DNA from 3 places in the Paenibacillus sp. SAFN-117 genome. Region 3 is predicted to be linked to each of the others. Evidence: riboswitches for the same ligand, from Rfam matches in the RefSeq annotation. Region 3 holds a riboswitch; each other region holds the start of a gene.

Region 1 (10,412 bases), on a different contig from region 3:
AGTCACACAGCATCAAGGAGAAGCTGGACCTGAAGCATTCGATGGTTCGAACGGAGGTCAGAAGCCGGGTAGCCGACTCGCATCTCGGCCATGTCTTCAACGATGGGCCGGCACCCACCGGGCTTCGTTATTGTATCAACTCCGCTTCTTTACGCTTTATTCCGAAGGAAAGACTGGAGGAAGAAGGCTACGGAGAGTATCTCTATTTATTCGAACATAAGAACGATTAACTTTCTCGTTAGAGAGCATCGCCCAAGCCTCATCACGAATGATGAGGCTTCGCCTGCGTCCTGCCATGCGGCTGCCCAATCGCCCAGCCGCATGTTGACGTCGGCCTATGGGGTCGGATTATCTGGTCCTGTTCCAAATGTAAGAGAACCAGGTGGCATGCCGCTGCTCGTCATGCGAGGCGTTGATCAGCCCTCTGCGCAGAGGCAAAGGCACAATCTCCGACAATCGCTGATAGCTCTTCGAATCCTCCAGCTCGTCCTTAATGGATTCCTCTACACCCTTAACGAAAGATTCCGGGAGTGGACCCGCCTTAATTTCCGGCTTGCGACCGCCTGTCAGCTGGGAATAATAGCTGGAAAATAGCCGGAAGTGGTGTTCCTCATCCTGCTTTATGTCTGAAATTATTTTACGAAATTCTTCGTCAGGAGCTTCTCTGGCCAGCCATTCATATGTCCGGATAGCGTTGTATTCTCCATTGATCGCTTTGGCCAGCTCCCGGATCAACGAGGCAGTATCCGTATCGGCTGCGGGTCCGGCTTGCAGCCGGGTATTGTACGAAGGACCTGCGCTATATGGCGGATATACCCAGCTTCCTCCCCATAGAATTGGAGAGCTCCCGTAACGATTCCCTTTCATCCTTAGTTCCTCCTTTCCATGAGATTCTGCTTATACTCTATGGAACTACCGCCTATTTGGTGCCCATGGTTCATAATCCATGTGCAGCTATTGAGCACAATAAAAGCACGATCCGCTTAGGATCGTGCTGTTCGCATGTCCGGGTGAACTACCAATTGGAGCCCCCGGATTTATTATTGTTGTTTGAGCCGGAACCCCAGGAGGAACCGCCGGATTTGTTCGCTGAGGAGCTCGAACCCCATGTAGAGCCTCCGGACGTATTCCGCGAAGAGGTTGAACTAGCTGGAACCCCATATAGAGGTTTCCGAGGAACTGGACCCCCAGCTTGAAGAGGAGGCCGCTGTCCGCTCTGAATATAGCTTACGCTGATATTCGTTATCCATTTCGTCAATAAGATATTGAACCTCGTTAACCTTCTCGGCTGCATCCATATAGAAGCCGGAGGCCATCAGGTTGTTCACTTCATAAAGAATATTGCGGTAGTTCTTCTCATATTTTCTCACCCGGATCTTCCTCCGGGTCCTGGCCACTGCAGATTGGAAGCTTGATTCCATAAAGCTGATCGCTTCCAGAGCATAGTTCTTTTCCCCTAATACGAATTCGACATGGATCACGAAATCGTCGATCCTGCCGGAAAATTCGCGGACATGCCGCTCAAGTTCCTGTAAAGAGTATGGGGTAGTATGGAGCATCGATTTCAACTTTTGAAACATGGGATAGATAATGGGGTAGGTTTCGTCCGGCCCTGCCCCCTCCAAGAAGATTAGCTTTTCATTTCTGGCCAACTGCGCAGATTCCATGAATTGCTTCCAGCTCTCATTCACGACCGTTCGCAGATCATCCATAGCTTCGTTCAATTGCATGGAAATCGACTGGCAATGGCTTGAAATTTGATCCACCCCGTCAAGCCACTGAAGCATCTCATCCAGCTTTAGACGAGCCTCCTCAAAGTGTTGGTGATCATCATCCGTCAGCTTGATTACATTGGGAAGCTGAACGGCCGTATCCTGCATCATCCGTTTGGCAGCCTCCAGGGAAACGGCCAGGTCCACCCAATGCTCCTTAACGAAAGCCTCCCTCAGATCACTCAATATCTGCTCCAGATCGGCCTCGACCTTCGCGAACTCCGCTATTTTCTGCTTGATGAATCGAATATCCTCCTGGTTCTTGCCCCGCAAATAAGCATGCCTCTTCGTCATCTCCAGTGCTTCCGCCAGCAGTTCGTCCATTCTTCCGGATATCTGGCGAATATTAGGCATATTTCCGACCCGCAGCTCTGCCGATAAGGGCTCCATATTCCTCTGCGCCTCATCCAGCTTGGAGTACGGATCGATTCCGACCAATTTCAGGCAATGCTCGTTTATCCAACGCTCCAGCTCTTGTCTGCATTCCGACAACGTTTGAGGAAAGGCGTTATACTTATTCAACCATTGGGGCAGTTCTTCTGCCTCCTTGAACGCTTTCTCCATGGGCTGCGTTAACCCGGCGGCCGCTTCGCTCGCTCTTAAAGGATCGAACACCTTCAGATCGCGCACCCGACTAAGTTCCGCTTCCAACTCGGTCAATTCCTCCGTCATGCAGGTTAACGGAAAGGAGTGCTTCTCCGCAAGCCGTTGAACCGTCGATTGAGCGGCTTCCAGCTTCCCGGATAGGTCCTCGACCTTTCTAGTCACTTGACGTTCGGTTTCCCCCACCCGGACAATTTCCGGATAAATCTTCTCGAAGACAGCCTGACAATTCGCTACTGTTAATCTGCCTTTACGAATTCCCTGGCGAAGAGCGAGCAGCCTGATAAAAAGGATCTTCGCCTCCATGTCCTGCTGCAGCTTGCCTAGATCAATCAACAGCAGTGTGACAAGTTCGTTAAGCTGGTTGACCAGCTTCTCGGTCTGTCCTTGAACCAGCCCGACATAAGGCTTCAGTTCTTCGTTGGCATGACTGACCTCAATCAGCAGTTGATTCGCTCGGGACCGCAGCTTGGACCACTGGATTTTGAGAATCATTCCATATAGTAATATCCATGCCAGAACAACCGAGGTGAGAACGATAGCGATCAGAGTCCAGTTCCACTGGCTCAGAGGAGGTATTAAAGGTTTCTTGTCAACATCGGCAGAGGTTTCGGCCGGGCTCATGTCCCCCGCCTGCGGTTCAGGATCGGCAGCGGGAGCCTCCGGCTCCGGATCAGGGACAGGGGCAGGCTGGACCGCCTCGGCGTCTTCTGCCGCCAGTTCATGAACCGCATTCATCAGGTTCAAGCTGGCCTGAGCGAAATCCCCTTCTTTAGCCGCGGGAATGAAATACTCCTCCGTCAGCCTTCCAATCAGTTCACCGACATCGCCGCCGCCATAGAAGGATCGGATGCTCCGCTGGAGCTCCTCGCTGACCAAATTCATTTCAATCCGCCGGTCCTGACTGGATATCAGCAGCAATATTTCATTATTTTGCAAACCCCATTCATTAAATACGCGTGTCGTATAATCGAACGGATCTTCACCCTGCAAGCTGTCGATCGTTAAAATATAGAAAGTATAGAGGGGGCCTTGAGCCGCCTGCTCCAACGAGGCCAGCGCTTCCTCACGAAACATGCCCGCCTGGTCCTGCACCGTTCCATTCTTCACAGGAGTATTTGCCGCCCAGACCATGACCGGGCTCAATAGTAAACATAATAAGAGCAGGAAGCAGGTTAATTTCTTCACAAGTCTATCCCCCATTTTCATGTCTATAATCATCAGTATACTGAAAATAAAGGAAATTGGATAGAGATGGCAATTTTAACTTGTGCGTCGATTTATATGATTATAGATTATTCATACATAAACTACGCCTTTGCGGCATTTACTGTATGCTTTATCGTACAAAATGCGCTCGATCGCAATAATCTTCGCGCATTTTCGCTTGGCCGCACCGAAAGTTGAGTTACAAACTATGCAAAAAAAGCCGCCCCCATCCAGAGAGGATGAAAGCGGCCGCGGGGAATCCACGCATCGGTCATTGCATCAATCATTGCATCGATCAACGCACTTCGGCCATTATATCGCCATAGCATCACCCATGACACCGGTCGTTTACAATTGCCCGGCGTACCACTGCAGCAAACCGAGCCTCCAGGAAATATAGAAGGAAAGCAGCAGGACGGCAAGCATACTCCCCAGGAACATCCAATCCCGGGGCTGCACCTTAACCTTCTGATAGAAGGTCCGGTCGCGTGAACCGGTAAACCCTTTGGATTCCATCGCTACGGCTGTTCTCTCCGCCTTGCGTATGGCGCTGGCCAACAGAGGGATGACGTAACGGCGGATTTGCTTCAGCTTCCCACGAAACCCTCCGCTTCGGTTGATCCCCCTTACTCGATGGGCATTTTGCAATATTTGCAGCTCCTCCCTGAACAGAGGAAGGAAGCGATAGCCCGCCATAATGCTGTAGGCCAGCTTGGGGGACAGCTTGAACTGCTGCATCAGACTAAGCATCAAGCGGGTGGAATCGGTCGTGAAGACGAACATCAGAGACAGGGCTGCGAAGCTTAGCATCCGTGCGGCCAACGAAGCTCCGCGAATCAAGGCCTCTTGGGTAACCTCCAGCCATCCCAACCGCAGAAGTATCGTCTCAGTTCCTCCCTCCGGCACCTTGGCAAATAGTATCGCCGTCCAAATATAGCCCAAAGCAACGATCAGGAAGGGAGAGAAGAACAGCAGCCACTTCTTGGCCGGGACCCGGCCGAATATAAAAGTGATCCCGATCGTCCAGGACAAAAAGAGGAGAGGAGTAAGGGGATCGAACACGAGAGCAAGCAAACAGACGCAAAGCAGAACGGCAGCCACCTTGATCCCCGGATTAATGCTCTGTAATACCATAAGGCAGCCTCTCCTGATCGGTAAGATGAACTTGCTCACCGAGCACCTTCCATACGGAAACCGGTATCGGCAGCAAGAGCCGGGCCTCCTCCAGCAGATCGGAGGAATAGTCCCACAGCTCAAACGGCGTGCCCGCAAAACGAAGACGGCCGGCTATCAACACGGCAACCCGGTCCGCATACTGCCGCACCAGCTCCATGTCATGAGTAATCATGACAACCGATTTGCCCTGTTCCTTCAACTGAACCAACAGATTCATAAGCTGCCCTGCCGTGTATGCGTCCTGACCGAAGGTCGGCTCGTCCAGCACCAGTATCCTCTGCTCGTCGGCGAGCATGGAGGCCACGCTGAGCCTTCTCTTCTGCCCCTGGCTGAGGGCAAACGGGTTCTCTTCGGCCAACTCCGCCAAACGAAACATACGCAGCGACTCTTGTACCCGCTCGCTAATTTCCCGCTCCGGCATTCCTTGAATCCGCAGGCTTAAGGCCACCTCTTCAAATACCGATGAGGTGACGAACTGGTGCTCGGGATTCTGGAATACAAGCCCGACTTGCCGGCGCAGTTCTCTCTCGTTCCAAGAAGATAAGGGACGACCATAGAGCGCAATCTCCCCTTGAGAAGGACCGGATAAAATCCCTGCCAATGCATGAGATAGGGTCGTTTTCCCAGCACCGTTAGGTCCTACAATGGCGAGCAGTTCGCCCGGATAAAGCTCCAGGCTCAGTTCCTGCAGAACAGGCTTGTCTTTGCGGGAATAGGAAAATTGATTTAGCGTCATAAGAGGGGACTTCGCAGCAAGAGCTTGCTCCTGCCCACATCGGGGCGGTACGGCCCCGCTGGCTGCCGGGTCCCCCTCCACCCCGGCATCCGGACAGCGAAGCGCAGCCGCCAATTCCGCCCATCCCCGGTAGGGCTCCTGAATTCCCGCCAGCAGCTCCCGCTCCGTCAGCGGATCATGACTGCCGGCATAGATGCCTTGAGCCCGCCAATCCTTCCCCATCCTGTAGGCCGTCGGCCACCATATCCCTTCCTCCCGGCTCCATTCTTCATGCCTGTGGAAGAAATCCCTCAATCCTCCCTGGTACACCAGCTTCCCCCGGCGATCCATCGCCACAGCCCGATTGGCGACCGTCATCCAGTCATCCAGCTTATGCTCGATAATTACGAGCGTCAATGAGCTTCTCTTCCGCAAACGGTCTATCATGCAGACGAATTCCCGGGTCGACAGCGGATCCAGATTGGCCGTCGGCTCATCCAGAATGAGGACGCCGGGCTCCATAGCCAGAACGCATGCCAGGGCCAGCTTCTGCTTCATTCCGCCGGAGAGCTGATGGAGCTTGGACCTTCTGTATTCCGCAAGCCCTGTCCAATTCAGTGCCCGGTCGATTCGCGCGTCCATCTCCTCCGGAGGGACCGCCAGGTTTTCCAGGCCGAAGGCCACCTCATCCTCGACAGTCACCATACAGAACTGACTCTCCGGATCCTGGAAGACCATTCCGATGCAGCGGCTAATTTCCGAACGGCTGTAAGAGCTTATTTCCCGGCCCTGCAGCAGAATTGTTCCGTCAGAATGACCATCCACCGCCTCCGGATACAGGCCGTTCATACAGTAAGCGAGCGTGCTCTTGCCCGAGCCGCTCGGCCCCAGCAGAAGAACCGCATCGTTCTCCGCTACTTCGAAGCTGACGTTATCGATGACCGGAGCCGACTCTTCATCGTAAGCAAACGTCCACCGGCGCACCTCCAGCAGACGGGAGTTAGCCTGCAATGTCATGATGCTCTCTCTTTCTTGCGGATTTGGCAATGGCAAAGCCTCTCAGCACCCCGGTCTTGGCCAGGCCGTCCGCCACCCCTTTGCCCAACAGGCCGGCCAGAACAGCCCCGCTGATGAGGCGAAGAATGAACATGGCCGTGACGTATCCCGGGTGAAGAGCCGCATAGCCCGAGACGAAGAAGCCCCACACGAAGCTGAACACCGCCGAGCCCATTCCCGCGCAGACCAGCACCCAGGTCGAATAGCGCTGCCAGCCGGTAGCGGCAAATACAGCCTCCGCCCCGAGCCCCTGAATCATCCCCGACAGCAGCAGTCTGGGGCCGGCCACATTGCCCATCAGCAGCTCGATGGCTGCGGTAATCGTCTCGGACACGAAAGCCGCCCCCGGTTTGCGGATAATGTAAGCGGCGATGATGGATACAATGAACCAGATGCCGAAGATAAACTCGTAGCCAATCGGGCCCATCAGGCCGACCAAGACATTGCCGAATTGTAGGAAAGCCAGATAGACTACGGCAAAAACGACCGATAACGCGGCAAGCACTACCACCTCGCGAAGCTTCCAGCGCTTCATTACGGCAGCCCCCTCTACACTCTGTCCGGCTTCCTGGAAGGGCTGTTCGCAGAAAGCACGGCCGTCATGGTCACATGGGAAGCGAGCTTGCTCGCATTCACGAACGATTCTTCCAAAGAGGCAAACACTTCATGGGCATCCCCGTCCAATCGGCTCGCATAGTGAACACCGCCGCTGAAGGTTCCTCGCGCTTTGGCCCGTTCGATTTGGTCATAAATGATTTTCATATAGTCGGGGTTCCCGAGAGGATACAGGGCGAACTGGCAAGCCGTCTCGACCGAATGCTGCCGCAAACCGGCCTCATTCATCCTCTCCTCATCCTCAGACAAATAGACGTCTCCTTCACTATCGCCCGGACAGCCTATAGAGAAGGTCCCGTTCCATACGACATGCAACTCGGAGACAGCAGTCTGAATGTAAACCGCCTTGGCCACATCGAAGACATGCTCGGCCTTCCCCCGAATGCAGGTGCTGATATCATCCGTGCTCATCCATACTTTAGATCGATCCACCTTCTCCAACACGCCCATAATGATTTCTACGAACCGGTCCGACATGGGATAAAGAGAGAACCGGCAGCCGACGATCCGACTGGCTCCACAACCTGTCTGTTCCATTTGCGAACACCCTCCATGTAAATGGTTTTGAGCAAATAAAAAAACTGCACCCGGGCAAGATGCAGTTTAAACACAAGGCTAAAATAACGTTGTGCAGCTACACTTCCCCACGCTAGCATTACCTAGATCGGGTCCAAAGGGATCGGACAGCGTCCGTCTCAGCCGATTACGGCACCCCTAGTGCATTTGAATGAATATGCAGTTTTTTCATTGCTTGAGTCTTATCGTAGTGGAGTGCTTCCGGTTTGTCAATTGGCCCATCGGGCCTATTTCGGTGAAACGCAGCATTCCCCCGCTATTGCAGGGGAATGCTCATTTAGCCCGATGCTGAGAGCTCATACTTACGTTATTGGGGTTATTTCACAGCGTCAAACCCGCCGCCTTCGCGAATTTGTTTCGTGTAGTTTTCGAAAATTTCTCTTCCCTTATGCTTGGTCATCAGCTCCTCCAAATACTCGGGCCACTTGTCGGCCGGCAGATCGCCGAAGACGATTTTCGCATGAGTCGAGTTCATTTCCTTCCGGTAATCGGCAATATTGATGCCGGCCGGCGGTGTCACATAAGGTCCTCCAGTGTAAGGAACCGATTTATAGCTGAGCAATTCTTCCACGATAGCGCGGTCCCGTTCCGTTTCTTTCGGATTGATGATTTCCAGTCCGATTGGACTAGTATCGGAAACCCGGGTGAAGAAATCGTAAATCTGCAGGAATTTACCGTTCTCTTCGTTGATCTTTTGGATGACGTCCGGTTTTAACGTGACCTTGTTGCCTTCTCTCGTATAGGACTCGTTCTCCAGGCCGTAATGCGTCAGCAGGAAACCTTCCGGACTGGCCAGATAATCGAGGATGGCCATCATTCTTTTCACCTTATCCGGTTCTTGCTCGGCCAGCTGCTTGGGAACAACAAAGCCGAAGGAGCCTTGCGGATCCGTCTTGATCCCTTTGGCATCAGGGAAAGGATTGAACGGAACGATATCCGCTTCCGGATTGATTTGTCTTGCCCGGCTCACCGCGCTCGTCTCCACACTCTCCAGCGCAAAATCGCGGCCACCGGCTTTAACGATTCCCGCCTTGCCTTCGATGATCTTATTGAGATGCTCCGACCCCTTATTCAAGAACCAGTTGGGATCGACAATACCTTCCGCAATAGTATCTTTGATTTCCTGCAGTACCTTGACCGTATCCGGGTGGGAACCGGCGTCCACCAGCTTTCCTTCGTCAATATACATGGAGGCGTAGAAGCCGTTCTTGACCCAATGAGGCCAATCGAATCCGACATTGGCCCCATTGCCGGAAGTGGTGAAGCCGTAGGTGTCATTTTTGCCGTTCCCGTCGGGATCGTTAAAAGTAAATTGCCGCATCGCTTCCAGCATTTCCTCATAATTGGTCGGCACCGGAAGGCCTAATTTATCCAGCCAATCCTTACGAATATACCAAGCGCTGTACGCTGTAAGATCAAATGGAGTCGGCGCCCGCAGGCCGTCGTCTACCCCTTCAATCGTATAATAGCCTTTGAATTCGTTATCGCTAATCCATTTATAGTAATTGGGCATCGCCTCTTTAGTCATGAATGGGCGCAGATCGGCCACCAGACCGTCTTTGGCGTAGGTTTGGGAATCCCTCCCGCCGACGACTGCCAAATCCGGCGGAGTATTGGAGGCGAACCTTACATTGACTTTATTGGTCGAGTCCGGTCCGGCCGCCATATGGGTGATTTTCAGATTGACATTAAATTTCTCATCGATCGTTTTCTTGACGAAATCTTTATCTTCACTTGGAAGCGACCCTCCCGTACCGGTTGGGACAAAAAACTCAATATCATACTTTTTCCCCATATCATCCGTCTTGGGTGCCTCCGAAGGCTGTGTGGATGCAGAGGCATCCGGTGACGGGTTGGCCGCCGGTGCCGGTTCCGACTTGCCGCACCCGGTAAGCACAAGCATAGCCCCCATAATAATGGATAAAGATCCTCCTGCTATTGGTTTAATGCGCATTGGACTTCCCCTTTCCATGTTTTTTTAAAATGGCTTTTTAGCTATTGCATATCGTAGTAGCCTTCATCAACCTTTGATCGCTCCCAGCATAACCCCCTTCGTGAAATACTTCTGGACAAACGGATAAACAAATAATATAGGCAACGTCGTAGCTACGACCATAGCCATCCGAATGGAGAATGGAGGAAGCTCGGCCTCCAAGCCCTGAACCTGGCTCATCATTTCCACGCTCATATTGGGCTGCTGCAGCATATCCCGCAAGATGACCTGAAGAGGATACAGCTTATCGTTCGTAATGAACATGATCCCTGCGAAAAATTCGTTCCAGTGGGCTACCGCATAGAACAATCCAATCGTCGCAATGATGGCCTTGGACAGCGGCAGTACGACCCAGAACAGCGTCTGCAAATCGTTGCAGCCATCGATCTTGGCCGCCTCCTGAATTTCAATCGACATATTCTCGAAGAATGTCTTGGCAATCAGCAGGTTGAAGGTCGCTATCAGGCTGGGAATGATGAGCGCCCAGATAGAGTCTAGCAAACCGAATTCCTTAACCACCAGATAATTCGGGATCAGCCCTCCGTTAAAAACCATCGTAAATACGATCAGGAACAGGCACAGCTTGCGCCCGGGCATCTGCTTGCGTGACAGCGGATAGGCCAGAAGCAAGGTAAAAACCAGGTTAAGGAAGGTCCCGAGGACCGTAATCAAAGTCGTTATTTTCAGCGATTGCGGC
Region 2 (10,412 bases), on a different contig from region 3:
ATTTTAACGGAATCGGATGACCTTATTCCAAGAAATGCAGGCGAAAGTATGAGGATTTCAATGAAATAAGGGCGTCTGGGTCCGTTAGTCTGAAAAAAACGCCTATTTTGTCGAAATAGGGTCTTTCAGATCCGTTACACGATTACAGTGGAGGATAGTCTAAATTTTGGCGCGTAGTGTTCAATATTACACGGAGGAGGAGGGATCGGGTGAACAAGTGGATGCGAAGGCTCGGAATCGCGCTGGCCGTCTTCGTGCTTGGAGTGGCTCAGAGCTTCCCGGTATTTGCAGAGCCGGCCGAGAGCTATGTGATCGACAAGGAAGGATACAAAATCCCTACCCCTCTCGGTTATTCCGTGGAAAGGGTGCTGATCGGAGATTATCATTACGGGATGCTCAAGAACCCCGAGGATCTGTTCATCGATGCTGCCGACCGTCTGTATATAGCGGACACGGATAACAACCGGGTGGTCGTGATGGATAAGCTCGGCCAAATCCTGCGGGTATTCGGAACGGAGGAGGACGGGCTGGAGTTGATGTCTCCAAGAGGGGTATTTGTGGAGCGGGATGGAGACGTCTATATTGCGGATTCGGGCAATTCCAGAATCGTGCATCTGACGCCGGAGGGTGAGCTTGTCGAGGAGTTTGTGGCTCCGGAATCGGAGCTGATCGACCCGGATTTTCCTTTCGCCCCGGTCAAGTTCGTCATTGATCCGGGGGGGAATCTGTACGTGCAGAGCGGCAATGATTATCATGGACTGCTGGTGATTGACGGCACCAACGGTTTTCAAGGCTATCTGGCTCCAAACAAGCTGAAGTTTAATCTGCGGGATTGGATTCTGCGGGAATTGGCCACCAGGGAGCAGAGGGAGGCTCTGGGGAAGAAAGTGCCCCCCAATCATCGCAACGTGACGATCGACCCTGAGGAAGGCCGTCTGTACACGGTCATTGAAAATACCGATTCCGACGAATTGAAGCAGTTCAACTTCGTCGGCATCAACACTTATCCGGCCGCCCGGTATGGAGAATACAGCGGGAAGAACGGAATCTTCACCTCCGCCAATTTGGTCGACGTAGCAGTGGATCGCAGCGGGATTCTGAGCGTGGTCGATTCGAATCAGCGCAAGGTTTATCAATACGATCAGGAGGGCAACAATCTCCTCGTATTTGGCGGCAGCGGTTCGCAAACCGGCTTCTTCCAGGAACCGGTCAGCATTGCCGTCGATTCCGAAGGACTCCTGTATGTGCTCGACCGCGGCAGGGGGGAGATTCAAGTATTTCGCACCAACCATTTCGCAAGTCTGGTTCACGAAGGAAGCCGGCTGTTCCACGAAGGCCGTTATGAGGAGGCGATGAGTCCGTGGCAGGAGGTGCTGGCGATTCATTCCAATTATAATCTGGCTCACCGCGGGGTGGGGAAGGCGCTCTTCAAGCAAGGAAAATGGCAGGAGGCGATGAAGCACTTCCGCTTGGGCGAAGACAAGGCGAATTATTCGAAAGCGTTCCAGGAATATCGCCACATGCTGATGAGACAGCAATTCGGCTGGCTGGTTCTTGCTTCAGGCTTGCTCTTGGCCGGCTTGTACATGGCCGTCATCCGACTGGGGCGTTATGCCAGGAAGGTGGAATTTGCCCCTTCCTCCGTTCCGGCATGGGATCACGCGGTCATGGTGCTCTTCTCCCCATCGGAGGCCTTCTCCCGGATTCAGAGCCGCCCCCGTTGGAGTCCGGCTATCCTCCTTATATTGATGCTTGTGGCCGCCCGTTTTTTTGAAATCTATTTTACCGGGTTTCATTATGCGGGAACGCGTCCCGAATTTGCCAACCTGTGGCTGGAAACGTCCAAGATTATCGTCCCGCTGCTTGCCTGGATGGTATCGGGATGGGCAATCACCTCCATAATGGACGGGGAATCGAAGCTTAAACAGATAGCGGTCGCTTCCGCTTATGCCATGATTCCGATGATAGTGGGGACCGTGCTGACCACTCTGCTCACCAGCATTTTATCCCTGGATGAGAAAGCGATTTACGAAGGCTTGCGGGTGTGTATATGGATCTGGACCGGCTGGCTGTTTCTGATTCAATTCAGGGAGATGAATGATTATTCAGTCGGCCAAACGATACGTGTGATGCTGGTAACCTTGTTCGCCATGCTCGCACTGCTGGTCGCCGCCACACTGTTTTATGTGCTGATGAATCACATATTCAAATTTGCGAAGGAGCTCTTCCTGGAGCTTTACATCCGAAGCCAGTAACGCAGGAAAGGAGGGGGGGACAGCTTGACGCCTCGACGTGTGCTGCGATGGATCTCCTGGGCCGTTGTGCTTGGGCTGCTGACATTTTTCATATATGCTTTGGAGAATTATATGGTGGAGCAAGGGGTCATGGGGGATGGGGCCGGCCAGCAGAATGCCGATTTCCCGAGAGCGGTTCTCGATAAGCTGGGCGATCTTTCCGTCTATGAGAAAGTGGCGGAGAACCGGCGGTTGTCGCTGTACTACGAACCGCTTACCTCCTCTATTGCCGTTGAGGACAAAGAAACAGGCGCGGTATGGCTGTCGGCTTCCGATGTTTCCGACGAAGAGGCGGGCGGGAGTCAGCTCCTTAAGGACAGTCTGAAGTCGCCGTTCAATTTCTCCTATGCCGATATTGGACGCCCCACCCATGAGGTGGTTAGTTCCAACCTGATTTCCGGCTCACCCACAATCGGGAAAGAAGCAGTGGACAACGGAATCAGGGTTACGTATCAGTTTGACAATCTCGGCCTGCAGTTCGCGATCGAGTTCACGCTTGATGAGGACCGTCTGGTCGTCTCCGTACCGGTTACGGAAATCCGCGAGCAAGGGAATTACGCCCTTGTCTCCATCGAGCCGGTTCCCAATCTGGGAGCGGCTTCCGATCGGGATAAGGGGTATATGTTCTATCCGGATGGCAGCGGAGCGATCTCCTTTTTCAAGGAAAGCCATCCCCAATACAGGGAAAAGTATTCTGCGCTTGTCTACGGCTCCGAGGATATATTCGAGAGGAACGGACAACGGGCGGAGAACGCTTATTTACCGGTATTCGGAGTCCATAAGAACGGCAGAGGATTCGTGGCTTATATCACGGAAGGAGAGTTTGAATCGAAGATTCATTACGCTCCAAGCGGTTACCTGGTCAATGTGAACCGCGTTTCCGCGGAATTCCTCTACCGGCGCGAATATTCCGCAGCGATCCGCAAAGGGGAATACGCCAGAAGGGTAGAAACCGGGATGCGGGCTTTCGATCATCAGGTCGTCTATCACTTTCTGCCGAAGGGCAGGGCGGAATATTCGGATATGGCCCAAATTTATCGGGAGTATCTTATCCAGTCGGGCAAGCTTCACAGAACGATAGAGAAGAACAAACGGACGATTCCTCTCGCCCTGAACCTGTTTATGGGCGTGAAGGAGGAACGGGTGCTGAAGGACCGCTTCGTGCAGGCTACGACCTTCGAGCAGGCGGAAAATATTGTTCAGCAGTTGAAATCAGCCGGGGTGGAGGAGATGAGCGTCATTGTCAAGGGGTGGATGACAGGAGGATACGGGGATTTTCCGGATGGAACCGCTGCTGCCGGCGAGCTGGGCGGTGCCTCCGGGCTGAAGCGGCTCGCCCGAACGATGAAGGAGAACGGCCTGGAGCTGTTTCTGAATTTCAACAATGTTCATGCTAACGCGGATAATCTGGGCGTGAGGAAGATGTCGGCGGTCATGAAGGACCCGGGCAGGCTGCCGCTGCAGAACTATTACGGAGATTCGCTGCTGCTGAATGCAGTGACAGCGGCAAGCCGCTTTGACTCCGGTCATAAGCAGACTTTGTCCGGATACGGAGCGAGCGGAATCGATTTTGAAGCTTATGGGGATTTGGCTGTTGCCGATCACAGCGAATGGAACCCTCTGACCAGAGAAGGAACCGTCGGGCAGTGGCTCTCCATGCTTCGGGAATCCCGGGAGATGAACGGGAAGGCGGCGGTTCACGGCGGAAATCAATATGTTCTTCACCTGGCGGACCGGTTGTCGGATCTTCCGCTGGAGGACTCCCGCTACGTCTTCACAGACGAGGCCGTTCCTTTCTACCCGATGATTGTCCATGGCAGCATTCCGTACAGCGGCGACATTCCGCTCAATATCCATCACGATCAGCGGCAGGGATTCCTTAGATGGGTGGAATACGGAAGTATGCCTCTCTACGAATTGACCTGGCGGGAGCCGGAGGAGCTTCGCTTCACGGAATACCGCAAGCTGTTCAGCTCTGCCTTCGGGCAATGGGCTCCGGTCATCATCGAGCAGTACCGGGAGCTGAACGAGAGGCTCGGGCATACCTGGGGGCTCGCGATGACCTCTCATCGCAAGCTGGAACGGAATGTATACGAGACGGGTTACGAGGATGGAACGAGGGTAATCGTCAATTATGGCTCTATTCCTTATGAGACGGAAGGGACGACGGTTAAACCGCTGGATTACGCTGTTTTGACCAAGGAGGTGGGGGAATGAAGCTGGGCCTGGAAAGAAGAAAGAGGATCAGTGGGCTTCTCTTCATCTCCCCGTGGCTGGTCGGCTTTGCCGCCTTCCTCGTCTATCCGCTGATCAAGTCCCTCTATATGAGCTTTCGTGAAATTCAGGCGGTGGCTGATTTGCAGATGACCTTCGTCGGCTGGGACAACTATTCGAAAGCGATTTTGAAGGACACGCAGTTCATCCCGTTCTTTTATAAGGCCATTCAGGATGCCATCGTTGAGATTCCGCTCATCCTTGTCTTTTCTTTCTTCATCGCCACTTTATTAAACCAGGAAACCGTAGGCCGGATGTTCTTCCGCGGAGCCTTCTTCCTGCCGGTGCTGATCGGCTCGGGCTTCGTGATGCAGCAGCTTCTGGGCCAGGGGATAGGCGGGCTGGATGCGGTGAAGGACCCGACGGAAATGATGCGCGAAGGCGTTGCCAACGGGCTTGCGGTGCCAGAAGCCATCGCTATGTACCTGCCGAATGATTTGGTCAAGACGCTGTCCGACATCATGGGCAGACTGACGATCATTTTCTGGAAGACGGGAATCCAGATTCTGCTCTTTCTGGCCGGACTGCAGGGAATTTCGGATTCGCTGTATGAATCGGCGAAATGTGACGGCGCCACTCCTTGGGAAATGTTCTGGAAAATTACGTTTCCGCTCATGACCCCGGTGCTGCTTCTCAACGGAATTTTCACGCTGGTGGACTCGTTCACGGACATGCGCAATAACGTTATGCGCTATATCCAGAAGGTGGCGTTCACCGATATTGAGTTCGGTTATGCCGCGGCGCTCGGCTGGATTTATTTCGTGTTCGTATTTCTGCTGATTGTGCTGATCTTCACCTTGACCCGCAAGAGCGTATTTTACGCAGGGGACAGGTAACACAGAGTGGGCGGCGCGCTTGCTTCAACGGCATGTCGGAAGCCATCCCAGTCTATGCGGCTACATGCGGAAGCATAAGGAGGAGGTTTAACGATGCAGACTGTTCGTACCCGCCCGAGTATCGGGGCAAGAATGGCTTTGGCCGCGGAAGGGATTCGCAGGTGGAAAATCGCATATCGCATCTACCGGCTGTTCATCTATCTCTTTCTGATCGGACTGTCGTTCGTGTTCCTGTATCCGTTTCTCTTCATGATCTCGACCTCGTTCAAATCCCCGGGCGATCTGGTCGATCCGACGGTATACTGGATTCCGAAGCAGTTCAGTGTGAAGGGATATTTCGACGCCTACGCGGCTCTTAATTATTTGCCCTATCTGAAAAACACGGTCGTCCTGACGCTGCTCACCGTGACCGGCCAGATGCTGTCCTGCGCGGTAGTCGGCTACGGCTTCGCCCGCTTCCGCTTCCCGGGCAGGGAGCTGTTGTTCGCGCTCGCTATGTTTACCATGATAGTGCCTCCGCAAACGATCATCGTGCCGATGTTTATTCAATACAAGGAATTGAACTGGATCAATACGATTCTGCCCATGGTTGTGCCGAGCTTCTTCGCTAACGGACTGCGCGGGGCCTTGTTTATCTTCATCTTCCGCCAGTTTTTCCGCGGCTTGCCTCATGAGCTGGAGGATGCGGCCCGGGTGGACGGCTGCGGCGCACTGCGAACCTTCATCCGTATCGTGCTGCCGGTCTCCATTCCGCCTATACTTGTATCGGCGATTCTTTCGGTGGTGTGGCACTGGAACGATTTCTTCGAGCCGGCCATCTTCCTGGTCGACCGTGATAAATTTACTCTGCCGATGATGCTGCCCTTCCTCGGGCAGTCGCTGAACTCGATGTCGGGAGGGACGGCCAGCGCCAATGTGGGCCAGGCGACAACGATGGCCGGATGTGTCCTTGTCATCCTTCCAATCCTGATTCTCTATCTCGAAATTCAGCGTTACTTTATGAAGAGTATCGAACGCTCCGGAATTGTAGGATGAAAATGTTGGATGACAGTCTATTCCAGATATGTTAATATAAATTTGCTTGCAATTTAATACATTATTCAAACTACTAGGGGTGCCCTATATTCGGGCTGAGAGGAACGCAGATAGCTTCCAACTCTTATGAACCTGATCTGGTTAGTACCAGCGGAGGGAAGTAGTCACTAGGGTATTTGTATACCCTATTATTTCCGCAGACCAAGAACCGGGTTCATGAATGCCATGAATCGGTTCTTTTTTATTTATCCGATTCCCTCTCCCCCCCATGAAGAAAGGAGGTTCCTTCTCCATCCAGCCAATTTGCAGCCCATTCGGCTGAACTTGCAAGCGATTCTATGCAATTCTATTGATTTTCAAAATTCAAGGAGGCGGTTCCAATGACTTTTACTCAACAATTACGGGAAACCAACCAGGATTTGTTCGAAATGATTTTCCATCATCCGTTTGTAGAAGGGATCGGCCGCGGAGATATTGCCAAAGAAGCGGTCATGCATTATGTAAAAGCCGATTTTGAATATTTGAACGCATTTATGAAAATCTATGCGATTGCCATGTCCAAGTCGGATACTCGCAGCGATATTGCCTTTTTCCATGAACAGGTAGGCTTTACCTTACACTCGGAAACCGGCCCGCATATGAATTTGTGCGACTATATCGGCGTTTCCTATAAGGAATTGCAGGGTCATCCACTCCCGCCAACTGCGGATCATTATGTGAAGCATATGATGTATCATGCCTATACCGGTTCACTCGGGGAAATCTACGCCGCTCTCTTGCCGTGCCCATGGACCTATTTGGAAATCGGCAAGGTGCTCATGGAGAAATATAAGCCTCAAGCGAACCATCCTTTTTATCGCTGGATTACTTTCTATGCCGACTCGGGAATAGAAGCACTCACCGAAACCTTGTGCAAGCGGCTCGATGCTTGTGCCGAAGAAGCCTCGGAAGCCGAGAAAAACCGGATGCGCGACGCCTTTCGAAAAAGCTGCCAGCTCGAGCTCTGCTTCTGGGAAATGTCCCTGACTTGCGAAACATGGCCCGCCGGAAACATTGGAGTGACTGCGCCATGAAGCGTGTTCCTTGTGCTCTCACCATTGCCGGAACGGACCCGACGGGCGGCGCCGGTATCCAGGCCGATCTGAAAACATTTCAAGAACTGCAGGTGTACGGAATGTCCGTCATTACTTCCGTTCTCGCGCAGAATACGACCGGAGTCCAGGATGTCGTCCATCATTCGACGGCTTTCATCGGTCGTCAACTGGATTCCGTTACAGAGGATATACCGGTTCACGCTTTTAAAACAGGCATGATTGCCAGCTTGGACATGATGGAATTGTTGACAAGGAAGATTCCGGAAATTAAAGCCCCTTATGTGCTGGACCCCGTCATGATAGCGACAAGCGGGGATGCGCTCATTGATCCGGATGCGCGCGCCTTCTTGAGGGACAGGCTCCTGCCGCTCGCCAGCATCGTCACTCCGAATATACCGGAGGCGGAGAGCTTGACCGGCGGTACGATTACAACGACAGCGGATATGGAGGAAGCGGCCGTAGCGCTCGTTAACCTGTACGGGGCCGGAGCCGCGCTTGTCAAAGGCGGACATTTACGCGGAGAAGCTGTAGATATTCTATACGACGGGGAAAAGCTGTACGCTCTGTCTGCGGATAGAATCGAGACGACCAACACGCACGGTACCGGTTGTACGTTATCGGCCGCGATTACCGCCTATTTGGCGCAGGGGCTTCCTTTATATGAGGCCGCACGTAAGGCCAAAGACTATATTACCGCGGCCATCCGCCATTCCTTGCCGCTTGGGAAAGGCAATGGCCCGACGAATCATTGGGCGCCGCGGATCGGAGGCAGCCAAGCATGAATCAGTCGATTATCGATCAAGTTCGCCGACAAGTGCCGTTTATCTATCACCTGACCAATCAGGTGGTCATGAATTTCAGCGCCAACGGGTTGCTCGCTTTCGGCGGTACGCCCGCCATGGCCAAATATATAGAAGTGGCGGAACCGCTGGCAGCGGCATCCGACGGGGTTCTGATCAATTTAGGCACACTCTCTCGCGATGAAGTGCCGGCATTGGTCAAAGCAGGTAAAGCCGCGAATCAAAAAGGGATCCCCGTCGTCCTTGATCCGGTGGCGATTGCTTGCTCGGCCTTCACTAAAGAAGCGGGGCGGGAGATACTGCAGGAGGTGAAGCTGGCCGCGGTCAAGGGCAATGCCGGGGAAATGGCTTATCTGGCCGATATTCCGTGGGAAACCCGCGGCGTCGATTCCATAGGCGGCGGCGATGCGGCGGCAGTGGCCGGGGAAGTGGCGAAGCGTTACAGCACGATAGCGGTCGTTACGGGGGAAACCGATTATATAGCGAGTGAGGACAAGCTGCTCGTTAATGAAACCGGCCATCCGCTGTTGACCAAAATAACGGGCGGCGGCTGTTTGCTCGGCTCGATTCTGGCCGCCTGCCTGACGACCGATGCCGATGCCTTGGAGCAAGCCTATACGGCCGTATCCTTCTATGGGCTGGCGGCGGAGTATGCGGCAGCCCGTCCCGAAGTACGCGGTCCCGGTACGTTCCTGCCCGCTTTTCTTGACGCTCTGTCCTACGACATTAAAGATTTGGAGGGGAAATAAATGAGAATCCAACGTGCGCAGCTTCGCAAATATTTTATTATGGGGAGCCAGGATTGCACACGAAGCCCCGAGGAAATATTGCTGGAGGCGGCGAAAGCGGGCATTACCGCTTTTCAATTTCGCGAGAAGGGCCCCGGTTCGCTGTCCGGCAGCGCAAAGCTGGAGCTCGGCAAAAAACTGCGCAAAATTTGTTCCGAATATGGTATTTTATTTATCATAAACAATGATGTGGAACTGATCGAGCCGCTTCAAGCCGACGGTATTCATGTCGGACAGCAGGATGAACGGACAGACACGATCCGCGCGCGCTATCCCGATACGATCATCGGGCTGTCCGTGACGAATATCGAGGAGGCGAGTCGGCCGTCGATGGCCTGTGCCGATTACGTCGGGGCAGGGCCCGTATACCGCACGGCAACGAAAATCGATGCCAAAAAGCCCGTCGGCACCGCCTGGATCCGGGAGCTGCGCGCTTTTCTGCCGGAAATGCCGATGGTCGCTATCGGCGGCATCACACCGGACAATGCCCGCCTTTCACTGGATGCAGGGGCTGACGGCGTTGCCGTCGTCTCCGCCATTACGAAGTCCGGCAATATCCGGGAAACGGTCGCACGTTTATAAATACCACAACGTTTTACTTGTGAATGAAGAAAGGAACCCGTCCAATGTCTATGAAATTGCCCGAAGTATCGGCAGATGCACCGCAATGCGAGCTGACGGTCCTGAACGCCGGATATTACCGGGCGTCCCTAAACATGCTGCATAAAGAGCGCCCCCGGCAACAAATCTGGGGGCCGGCATTATTCTTTCTTATCCGGCATCCGAAGAACGGTTATTTTCTGTTCGATACCGGCTATTCCACGCGTTTCCGGGAAGCAACCCGCCTCGTTCCATACCGATTGATGCGTTTGGCGACGCCGGTTCGCATTACGGAACAGGAGCACGCTCTGGTTCAATTGCAGGCGATGGGGGTTGAGCCGGATGAGGTGACGGTCATCTTGTCCCATATGCATGTGGATCATACGGGGGGAATCCATGATTTCCCCCGTTCCCAAATTATAGTCAACAAGGTGGAATGGGAATTTACGCAGGGGCGGTCCCCCTTAAGGCTGTTTCCCCACGCCTATCTTTCCTCTCTCTTTAACCAAATCGATCCGAATCGGGTCAGACTGATCGATTTCGATTCTTCCTCCGGATACGGTCCTTTGCCACAGGCTGTGGATCTGTTGGGCGACGAATCGCTTGTGCTTGTCCCGCTGCCGGGCCATTCCGTCGGACAGATGGGCCTGCTGATCAATCATACCCGGCAGGGAAGAGTCCTGCTCTGCGC
Region 3 (10,412 bases):
TCCCATACCCCGTCAAGCCACTGCCCACCGTCACCCGCCCGCTCCCTCGCCATCTCGATTAATTGGGCACTGGTATATTGTTGCCATGCGGGAAGGTCCGGCAGCAGCCGATGGCCGGATAAATAGGAGTAGACTCCTTCCTTCATTGCGGGAAAATCAATCGAGGAACGGAGCACCGTATTATCCATATCAAACATTAGTCCACGGATCGGCAGAAGATGTGACAATCGGTATTCCCCCTTCTTATTGCTTTTTAGATCCCCTCCATCTTGTTCTTCAAGCATACTCTATCTTTCCACCGGTTTCCATCCCTCTTTCACAACGCGCACCTCTTCCGTCGCGGTGGACAGTAAAAGCCCTTATTTTCATGCAAAAAATCAGACGGGGATTTCTCCCCGCCCGATTCCGATTCGCCCGGAAAACGAAGGCGCCTATAGTTTTCTTAGAGGGCTTGACCGATTTGGAAATACTCAATAGCGGTCCAAACTGCCTATACTGTCATTCGATCTATTAAGAGGACACTTGATGTATAGTGCCCAATCGGCCAATCTAATAGTCGGAAAAACGGGACTTGTCCGGCCATCCGGCAGCCGCGCGGCGGGCAAGTCCAATTATAAGCAGTGATGGACGTCGGCTATTTGAATTGGTTAAGGCTGGACCAGTACAGCAGAATTAACATTTTCAACGTCCAATCCAAATCTTTCAATCCAATTCCCTCCTTTTCTCTCAGGCTTCTCTAATATATGAGCGCTGAAAGAAAACGGAGTGGGGGCCGGTCTAATTCTATGAAAAAAATCACTTCTGTCCCGGAACTGCTAGATTTATAGATTTATAGATTTATAGATTAATAGATTAATAGAAAACGGATTTCCGCTGTGCATATTCCCTGCAGCATTCCAGCCAGCGGGCCGCCAAGCGCGGGTTGGAGGCAAAATGGATGTGCGAAAATCCGGCCACCAGGCTGCCGGACATATAGCCCTCGGCGTGCTCCCCTTTACGTCCCTTCACCCAATAAGCCGGCGGCCATTCCTCGTCAGGCTCCACAACGGAATAATGGAATTCATGGCCGCGGGCGGTTTCTCCCTGCCCGAACAGGAAATTCCGCTCCATTCCGTGAATTTCCCGGTAACCGAAGGACTGCAGCCGATCCTTCATCACGGTCGATCCCGGGATCAGGCCGATCATCGGATACTTCCCGCCGTCCCGGGTACGAATTTCGTTCGTCAAATACATGTACCCGCCGCACTCGGCCAATGTCGGCATGCCGCTGAGGACAGCGTCGCGAATGGACCGTTTGGGCAGCTCCTGCCGCGAGAGAATCGGGGCATATTCCTCCGGAAAGCCTCCGCCGATGTACAGACCGCTTGCATCCTGCGGAACCTCCTCTCCGGCAAGCGGAGAGAAATAGACGCATTCTGCGCCGTACGCTTCCAGCAGCTCCAAATTTTCCGGATAGTAGAAGTGGAAGGCGGCATCCTTCGCTATGGCGATACGCAGCGGATTCCGCTGCGCGGAGGCCCGGTCCGCAGGCTCGAATCGCGGAGCATGGGACGGCTCGGCCCCCGGGGGCCGCAGCGATAGCACCGGGGCGGCCGACTGCTCCGTCTGCGAGGCGCCCGGCTCGGGCCGGCGGAGCGCCCCGGGCTGCGGCGATGGCGGCGAAGCGGGGACCTGCTGCGGAAAGATGGTCCGCTCCGCAAGGACCGGCGGCGACTCCGCGAGGGCCAGCAAGCCATCGAGGTCGATCCCGGATTCCGCGAGGTCGGCCAGCCGCTCGAACAGCGGCTGCAGCTCGCCTCGCGCTAACGCCGGGATCAGCCCGAGATGGCGCTCTGGCAAGGCGACGGCATCGTCCCTGCGCAGCCAGCCGAGTGCGGGAATTCCGCACTCCTGCTCGATGGCTGCCCGGACGATGCCGTAGTGCCCCTCGCTTCCGACGCGGTTCGCGATGACTCCGGCTATCCGGATGTCATCGGCGAACCGCTGGAAGCCCTGCACGATCGCCGCCGCCGAGCGGCCCATGCCGCTGCAGTCGACGACGAGCACGACCGGGCATTCCAGCAGTTGGCTGATCTCTGCCGTACTGCCCGTATGGCTCGTCGGGTCTTTGCCGTCATAGAAGCCCATGACCCCCTCGATGACGGAAATATCCGCCCCCTGTGATCCGCGGACATAGATTTCCCTTACTCCCTTCGGGGACATCATCCAGCTGTCCAGGTTGCGGGAGACCCTGTCCGTAATGGCGGTATGATAGCCGGGATCGATATAATCCGGTCCGCATTTGAACCCCTGCACCGCCTTGCCCCGTCTTCTCAATGCGGCCATGATTCCGAGAGCGGCCGTCGTTTTGCCGCTCCCGCTGCCCGTCCCGGCGATAAGAATCCGTCTGTCCGTCGGCTGTTCCGTTCTCAATTTTCTTCCCCCTTATATTCCTGCATCCGGCTGTGTCTCTAAGATAATACAACCGCATCACCGTATAGTTCCTATAAGCCTTTCTCTTCGCCCAGTATACCTGTTAAGCTTTGATTTTGCCATTCTCTTAAGCGATCGGGATGGCGGCCGATGATAATATATGAGGAACTCTTGCTTCCATAAAGTGTGGGACCCCGGCTGCTTCGCAGCAAAGCTTTGGATATTAATAAGTAGGCGAAATTACTAGAAAAAATAAGAGAAAGGGAGAATATGGATGAATAAGGGGCTTTTTTTTTAATAGATTGAAATTAATAGAATTTTTAGAATATTTACATAATATTAAAACTCTGTTAGGATTGCAGTAAGCTAAACACCAAACAAACACAAGATACCCAGTATCCTTATCTCATCTCCTCGACACAGCTGTTTACCGGAATGGGACCCTAAGGGCGACAGTGAATTGGAATTCCGATTCGAACCGCCATCCATATTAAAGAGCCCACTCCGTTAAATAGATATATACTCTTAGCGGGAAAGGGGATAGTCCAATGGAGCAGCGTTAGCGAAGCATGCTGTAATCAGGTTGCATGAAGGAAGAAGTCCCGTGACAGCTTTTTCCGTAATCTGTGGGCATGTGGGAACTCATATCAGCTCTTTCTGCCAAGCATGCATAGCATGTAAATGAAAGGGTTAACTAAGAAGAAAGGATTGGACATGCTGGGCATGTGAATCGCAGGAGGTTAATGGAAGTAAAGTGAATATGGAAATTCAAAGATAAGGCTCCGTTTATTTTAATGAGAAAATAGACGGAGTCTTTTTAGGTTCTTCACGATTTGCCTAACTACCATGAAGCACCCATTTGTGATGAACTCGCATTTAAATTTCTCCGAGGCCAGCAAATAGCAAGTTCCGCCGCAGCCTGCCGATCCGTTTTTCCACTTGCCTTATTCAACCTCAATTGTGCAGGGCCCTTGGCCGATTTCGGTAACGGTCCCAACTCCGGATGACCTCTCAGTGGACACATTTCCCTATTCACGCTATAATATAGTCGCAATGGCCGTTGCATCCTGTTGTTTTACAACTTCATAACCGGGGAGCTGGACTAGGCCGGCTGAGATTGTATCCCGCAAGATACTGACCCTTTAACCTGATCTGGGTAATGCCAGCGTAGGGAATACTGCATATGGTCCATCCATGTGCCGCCTATATGCTATTTTGCGCCCTTAGATCAGGGGCGTTTTTTTATGCATTTTTCCAACATGAACATAACAAGGGAGGAAGTAAGGGAATCATCGCCATTCAAGGGAAGAATGAACTCGCTTAAGCCATGCTGAATATCGGCTGGTCAGACGCTCGGAACGAAACCGATCACCGTGCGAAAGCCGGTTCGTGATCCGGCGGCAATTTTTTATCCGGAGACGAATATGCTCTACTGGTCCGGATTTCCGCCTATGCTGTAGGACTATCCCGGCAAAGGATTATCGGATTCATCCATATCTTCTCATGATGGAGTACACGAGTCCCCTTAACGTTAACTATGAAATCATTAACCTGGAAAAAACTAATGTTCGTCGCCTTGACCGCTCTTCTAATGCTAACCGCCTGTGGCAATAAAACCGAGCCGGCGCCGGACAGTGCTCCAAGCGATAAACTGACGGATGTCACTCTTGTTCTCAACTGGTTTCCGAATACCAATCATACCGGCTTATATGTGGCGCAAGACTTAGGATACTACGAAGAGGCCGGTCTGCGCGTCAATATCGTTCCCCCGGGGGTCAACGGATCGACGGCTATTGTCGGCTCCGGCGAAGCCGCCTTCGGTGTAAGCATCCAGGAGAACGTAACGGAAGCCCGCATTCAGGGAGTTCCGGTGGTCTCCATCGCCACATTGATGCAGCATAATACCTCCGTCTTCGCATCGCCCGTGGACAAAAATATTAAGAGCCCGAAAGATTTCGAAGGCAAAGTATATGGCGGCTTCGGCTCTCCGGCGGAGGAGGGAGTGCTGCAGTCCTTGATGCAGGCCGATGGGGGTGCCGATGTCAACACGGTGAAAATTGTCAACCTGGGCGAAGCCGATTTCTTCACCGCTGTTCAGCGGGATGTCGACTTCTCCTGGATCTTCTACGGCTGGACCGGAATCGAGGCCGAGCTGCGCGGGGTTCCGCTCAATCTCATCCCTCTTACGGATTACTCCGAGAAATTGGACTACTATACTCCGCTGTTAATCACTAACGAGGAGACCATTAAGGAACAGCCGGAGCTGGTCAAGGCTTTCCTCGCCGCAACGGCCAAAGGCTTCCAATATGCAATGGACAAGCCGGAGGAAGCTGCGAAAATACTGCTGAAAGCAGCGCCGGAGCTGGATGAAGAGCTGGTCATGGCCAGTCAGAAATGGATCAGCCCGCGTTATCAGGATGATGCACCGCAATGGGGCATTCAGAAAAAATCGGTATGGGTCAACTATGCGGATTGGATGAGAGAACACGGATTAATCGAGCAGGAATTCGATGCCGATGCTGCCTTTACGAACGATTTTCTGCCTGAGCCCGCACAATAACTGCAAGAAGGGAGAGCCGAATGATGGCGAATGCGCTCGTTAGCTTTGAAACGATCCCGAGAACGGAGGACGCTGTTCCATATATTGACTTGGCGGTAGACATTATACGGAAGTCTGGCGTCAAATATGTGGTCGGGCCGATGGATACGATGATGGAAGGAGAATTGGAGCAGCTGCTCGAAATTGTCAAGCAAGTGAACGTGGAGCTTGCGAAATTGGGCGGAGGCGGAATCTCCTCAGTTATCAAAATCCATTATGATCCCAAGGGAATTTCAATGGCACAGATGACGGAGAGGTACGAATAATGAGCGGCGGCTCCCGATGGAAAACCTGGCTGCCTCCTGTTGGGGCAGCCCTCCTCTTTCTAATCGTCTGGCAGTTATCCACTATGTGGTTCGATGTCCAGAAATGGATTCTGCCCGGTCCGATTCAAATCGTTCAGGAAGGAATTACCCAATGGCCAAGGGTGTGGATGCATACCACCACCACCATTCAGCTCACCCTGATCGGCTTCGCCTCCGGGATCGGAATCGGCTTGATCACGGCTATCTTCCTGCATCAGTTTCCATGGATCAAAAGAGCACTGTATCCGTTTCTGATCCTGACCCAGAATATTCCCATTATTGCCCTGGCTCCTTTACTGCTTATCTGGTTCGGCCTCGGCCTCTTCCCGAGAATAATCATTATTATTATCGTCTGCTTCTTTCCGGTCACTATCTCGACCTTGAACGGACTGAGACTGACCGACGCCAACATGCTTAAATTTATGGCAATGTCCGGCGCCTCCAAGAGACAGACCTTCTGGAAGCTGGAGCTTCCTCATGCAATTCCCAGCCTGTTCTCCGGCTTGAAAATATCGGCCACTTACAGTGTGATGGCCGCCTTCATCGCCGAATGGCTGAGCGCCAGCGAGGGCATCGGAACCTATATGAGGACCGCGAACTCCGCTTTCCGCGCGGATCGGGTATTTATCGGCATCATCGTCATCGTGGCGTTCAGCATGATTTTGTTCGGCTGCATCGTCCTCCTGGAAAAGTGGTTCACCCGGTGGAAAACGGCGAAATAATTATCTGTGAACATCCATCTTATCGCCAAAAAGGCGGCCAAATGTCCATCGGACACTTGGCCGCCTGATCTATCTCGTCGCGTTCGAAGCGCGCTCCTTGTTCTTGCCGATTATTTTACGGATGCTGTCTTCCGACAGATGAAAGGTCTGTATCAATTCCACCATCTTGGACCCGTTCTTATATTGACGGTAAATTTCTTTATTTCTCCGTTCCAGAAGCAATCGAGCCCCGTTATTTTCACCCCAGCCCGCACGTTTCTTCTCTCTCTTGGGGATGTAAATGATTTCTCCTTGAATATACTCCTGCAGCTGCTTCAAAAGGCTAGGGGGAAGAACATCCTTTCCATTTTTGTAGCTCACAGATGAAAACCTCCTCATTTATTGTCCTGCCGTTGCAACGGTTATTAAAAATAAGGTTAGCTGCTTTCATCTTGACACCTCCTTTTCTATATTATGTATATGCCCAGCGTTCGATAAGGAAAAAAAAGAACAAAAAAAACACGATAACCCAATCGTGCCTGTCGGTGATGCCTATATCATTCAGGTGACGGTTACAGATAATGCAAAGCTATTCAGTTAGAACCCCTTGGATAAAACGAATTTTTTGAATCATTGCTATCTTCTCCTTTCACCAGAATTTAAACTACATATTTCCATTATAAATTGTATTTGGAAGCCGATCAAGAGCTTAATTTCTTTTTTTACCACAATAGAATTTATAAGTTATTGCGTCCTGAATAACTTCAAATTCTATTTGGCGATAAAAACAACCTCTAAACGCGGTCGTTCATCTATGAAATACTCCGATAGGAGTTTTTCTCATAATATAGAAATTATAAGTTCTGGGTTCCCCGCAATGTACTGTATAAACCTTAACCGAAGCAAAGTCACGAAGATCGACCGCGTTAAGGAAGGTTTAGACGCTGACTCCGTTAGAGTGCGGATGGAATACGCTTCGGAGGCTATGCGTCACTTGTGGGGATCTAAAGGGTGGGGGCCCGCGAGGACCCCCGCCGATCGAATCTCCGTATTAAACGGAGACCACCTCAGCTATTGTAATCAATCCGATCACACTCCTTTCCTCGGAATTTGCCGGCACCATTAATTTACTATTTCCTTGGTTCAGGTACAAGCGAAAGAATAGTTATAACCGTTCTTTCCTTTACTTGACCGATGCCATAAGGCCCCCGGGATCGCTTGCCGGGTTAAGGAAGCTTCACTGAAACAAGCCTTCATGCCTAGCTGTCGCCAATGGATAGCTGTCCGTTATTTCAAGAACGCGTGCAACCTTTTTATAATCTATTGCGTCCGTAATATTGGTAAAGATTAGTACAAATACGAGGAGGCTTGCTTCATGAAAGCACCGAAAACTCTGCTTGCATTTGGTATGACAACAGCCATGATGTTTTCATTACTTCCTTCGGCTTATGCGGATCAGCCGGTCTCTGCTTCTCACACCTCATCTAAAGCCGTAACGGTTCTTCCGTCCCCTGCATTGCCTGCAGATAACGTAGCATCGGATAAAGCCAATGAGGAAGCGGCCGCACGGGCCAAGATCAGTAAAGAACGGGCCATCGAGCTGGCCAAAGCCTCTGCAGATGTGCCGGCAGATTACTCCCTTCAGAACATCAGCTTCAATACCTGGGGAGCGACCGGCAAAACCGGCGCCTGGAGCCTGAGCTTTGTCAAAGAGGAGCAGGATCGCTACTACGGAAATATTCAAGTGACCGTCAACGCGGAAACCGGAAAGATCAGCCACATAAGCAAATATGTCAATGATCCGGAAAACCGCCCTTCCTTCCCTCCCAAGGTAGAACTGCAGGAGGCCAAGACCATTGCCGGACAATTGCTGGAACGGTATAATCCGGAGCTGAAAGACGCCGTTCGCTACAACGAAGATATGGAAAAATGGGTGAAGCCGCCGCTGGACGGCAATGTATCTTATTCGATCAAATATGACCGGCTGGTGAACGGGATTCCCTTCCCCGGGAACTACATCCAGTTTACTATCGATTCGAACGGGAATATGACTCAATACGAGTATTACTGGGAGGAGCAGCTATCATTCGAGGAGGCCGCTTCCGCCCTTAGCCAGGAGCAGGCTCTGCAAATCATTAAAGAACAAGCCAAGCCCCATTTGAACTATCTTATGAACGGAAATAGCAGGGGGAAAAAGTGGGAGCCCGCGCTAACCTATTCTTTAAGAAATGTGCTGCTGGACGCCAATTCCGGAAAATTCATCAATGAAGCGGGCAAACCGGCTTCCGCTTCGGTCAGCTACTCTCCGCTAACCGATAAACCGCTCGCTCCGATGCCGCCTTCCAATCTGCAGTTAACGGAAAAGCAGGCCGAGGAACAGGTGAGGAAGCTGCTCTCGCTGCCGGAGAATGCCGAACTGACGGATGCATACTATAACGAAAATGTGGATTCAGGAGTGGCCACCTGGAACTTGAACTGGAAGGCCCCTCAAGAAGGCGGCAAGGACGAATATTGGATTTACGCCTCGGTCAACAGCTCGACGGGGGAGATCCTCTCCTTCAACAAAGGGCGGCCGATTGTGCTGGACAAAGAGTCTGAACAGCAGGAGAGCCAGTTAAATGCGGAAACCGCCAAGAAAACTGCCATCGAATTCGTTCAAAGCCTGTATCCTCACTACAGCAATCAGTTGGCGGTCGACGAGCAGGCGTTTAACGACTTCCCGGCGGAAAAAATAAGAATGGCCGAATCGGTCATTGTCCCTTTCAAGCAGCTCATTAACGGTATACCAACCGAATCGGAAGGAATTAGCGTACAAATTGACAGCGCAACGGGAGAAGTAAGCGGCGTTTGGACCAACCTGTATACTTCTCCGCATCCGGAGAACGTGCCTGAGCTGATGGATGACAAAGAAGCCTTGTCCCTACTGCTGTCCCATTATGACCTGCAGCTGCAATACGTCATTCCGATGAACCCGGGCTACCCGGTTCCCATCATATGGACTAAGTCCTCTACGTCTGAGGAGGAAGTGAAATCCGCCAAGCCGGTTTACCGTCTGGTGCCCAAGCATCCGTTGGACGGCTTGTTCCTGGACGCTTCCACCGGGCAATGGCGCAGCCGGGAGGACGGATCGCCGGCCAATCCGGAGAAGCAGCAGGCGTCGGATCTGGAAAATCATTGGGCACGCAAGGAATTGCAGTTGATGATGGACTACAACGCCATCGATGTCGTGGACGGCAAGGTTTATCCCGACAAGCAGATTACACGCGGAGAGATGATCAAGATGCTCGTCATCGCCCGCAATGGCGGCGGCTTCGTCCCTTATTTCGACCAGAGCCGCAAAGCGACGTTTGCCGATGTCGGCAGCTCTTCCCCATACTTCTCCTATGTCGAAGCGGCAGTTGACGCGAACCTGATCGACCGGAGCCAGTCCTCGTTCCAGCCCGACAGCCATATGAACCGGGAAGAATTGGCGGCTCTTCTGGTCCGGGCCCTTGGGTACAGCAAGCTGGCGGAGCATCCGGATATGTTCCGGTTATCCGCAGCAGATGCCGACCAGATCCAGCTTAAGGGGCAGGTCGCGCTTGTGCTCGGTCTGGGCATCCTTACGACATCGGAGGACGGCCGATTCCAACCCGAACAGAAGGTAAGCCGCGCGCAGGCGGCGACCAGCTTCTACCGCTATCTGGAGAAAAGGGCGACTCTGCGAGACACCCCGATCCAATACTATTAATCTTGTTCCCCTCATCCCCCGGGCGATCCTGCATCGGGGGATGCTTTTCTGTCCGCGTTGATTACAGCGGGCCTTCCGTGTCTCTCTCTTCCCAATCGTCCTTTTCCGGAAGCTGCCTGAGCTCCATACTTTGACCGCAATGGTAGCAATACTTCGAAACCGCTTCATTCCTCGTGCCGCAGGAAGAACAGATAAGCTTGGGCGGCTCCCGCTCCTCAAATCGGTATCCGCAGGACGGACAGTAATTGGCCTCTAACGGAACGTTGCGCCCGCATGCGCACTCCTTGATCTGCTTGACCTCCTTGATTTTCAGCTCCAGCTCCCGGATTTCCTGGCGAATCCGGATGATTTGTTTGCCCGCCTCCTCAATGAAAGGCTCCGCCTGGGATAAATCCTTGACGGTATAGGCGTTGAAGACTTCCTCTCCAATCGCTTCAAAATATTTCTCCACTTCCCGTTCCTTTGTGGAAATTTGCGCCTTCATCCGAGTGATTTCGAGCGTTTGCTGCGCCATCTTCGCCGCTTCAGCAGCGCCTTCCTTAAATTTGTTCAAGAACCCTTTCATCTTCGTCTTCCCCCGTTCTTATTCATTCCAGCTCTTTATCTCCGGCGATACGGTAACTATGGGTGCAAGTGACCATTACTCTTGCTGCCCTATATATGCT

Evidence for each region. Region 3 has a riboswitch for thiamine pyrophosphate ahead of ACTHRH_RS14275 (ABC transporter substrate-binding protein). Riboswitches for the same ligand answer to the same signal wherever they lie in the genome.
Region 1: linked by a shared signal. The riboswitch ahead of ACTHRH_RS24150 (YkoF family thiamine/hydroxymethylpyrimidine-binding protein) and the one ahead of ACTHRH_RS14275 (ABC transporter substrate-binding protein) in region 3 are both predicted to bind thiamine pyrophosphate.
Region 2: linked by a shared signal. The riboswitch ahead of tenA (thiaminase II) and the one ahead of ACTHRH_RS14275 (ABC transporter substrate-binding protein) in region 3 are both predicted to bind thiamine pyrophosphate.

The regions. Positions count from the first base shown of each region.
Region 1 covers NZ_JBQCLK010000050.1:11,132-21,543, reverse strand. The annotation lists gene msrA (peptide-methionine (S)-S-oxide reductase MsrA) at 1-230, shown strand, start outside; gene ACTHRH_RS24175 (ferritin family protein) at 349-867, opposite strand; gene ACTHRH_RS24170 (TPM domain-containing protein) at 1,146-3,563, opposite strand; gene ACTHRH_RS24165 (energy-coupling factor transporter transmembrane component T family protein) at 3,933-4,718, opposite strand; gene ACTHRH_RS24160 (ABC transporter ATP-binding protein) at 4,699-6,492, opposite strand; gene ACTHRH_RS24155 (ECF transporter S component) at 6,476-7,066, opposite strand; gene ACTHRH_RS24150 (YkoF family thiamine/hydroxymethylpyrimidine-binding protein) at 7,081-7,683, opposite strand; TPP riboswitch at 7,771-7,872, opposite strand; gene ACTHRH_RS24145 (extracellular solute-binding protein) at 8,039-9,676, opposite strand; gene ACTHRH_RS24140 (carbohydrate ABC transporter permease) at 9,743-10,412, opposite strand, start outside.
Region 2 covers NZ_JBQCLK010000005.1:114,824-125,235, reverse strand. The annotation lists gene ACTHRH_RS05200 (YIP1 family protein) at 210-2,255, shown strand; gene ACTHRH_RS05195 (DUF5696 domain-containing protein) at 2,280-4,511, shown strand; gene ACTHRH_RS05190 (carbohydrate ABC transporter permease) at 4,508-5,404, shown strand; gene ACTHRH_RS05185 (carbohydrate ABC transporter permease) at 5,498-6,439, shown strand; TPP riboswitch at 6,505-6,615, shown strand; gene tenA (thiaminase II) at 6,820-7,512, shown strand; gene thiD (bifunctional hydroxymethylpyrimidine kinase/phosphomethylpyrimidine kinase) at 7,509-8,315, shown strand; gene thiM (hydroxyethylthiazole kinase) at 8,312-9,082, shown strand; gene thiE (thiamine phosphate synthase) at 9,083-9,703, shown strand; gene ACTHRH_RS05160 (MBL fold metallo-hydrolase) at 9,748-10,412, shown strand, end outside.
Region 3 covers NZ_JBQCLK010000020.1:35,840-46,251, forward strand. The annotation lists gene ACTHRH_RS14265 (HAD family hydrolase) at 1-227, opposite strand, end outside; gene ACTHRH_RS14270 (cobyrinate a,c-diamide synthase) at 853-2,412, opposite strand; TPP riboswitch at 3,493-3,603, shown strand; gene ACTHRH_RS14275 (ABC transporter substrate-binding protein) at 3,977-4,972, shown strand; gene ACTHRH_RS14280 (thiamine-binding protein) at 4,993-5,277, shown strand; gene ACTHRH_RS14285 (ABC transporter permease) at 5,277-6,038, shown strand; gene ACTHRH_RS14290 (CD3324 family protein) at 6,108-6,398, opposite strand; gene ACTHRH_RS14295 (YcdB/YcdC domain-containing protein) at 7,393-9,747, shown strand; gene ACTHRH_RS14300 (zinc ribbon domain-containing protein) at 9,809-10,312, opposite strand.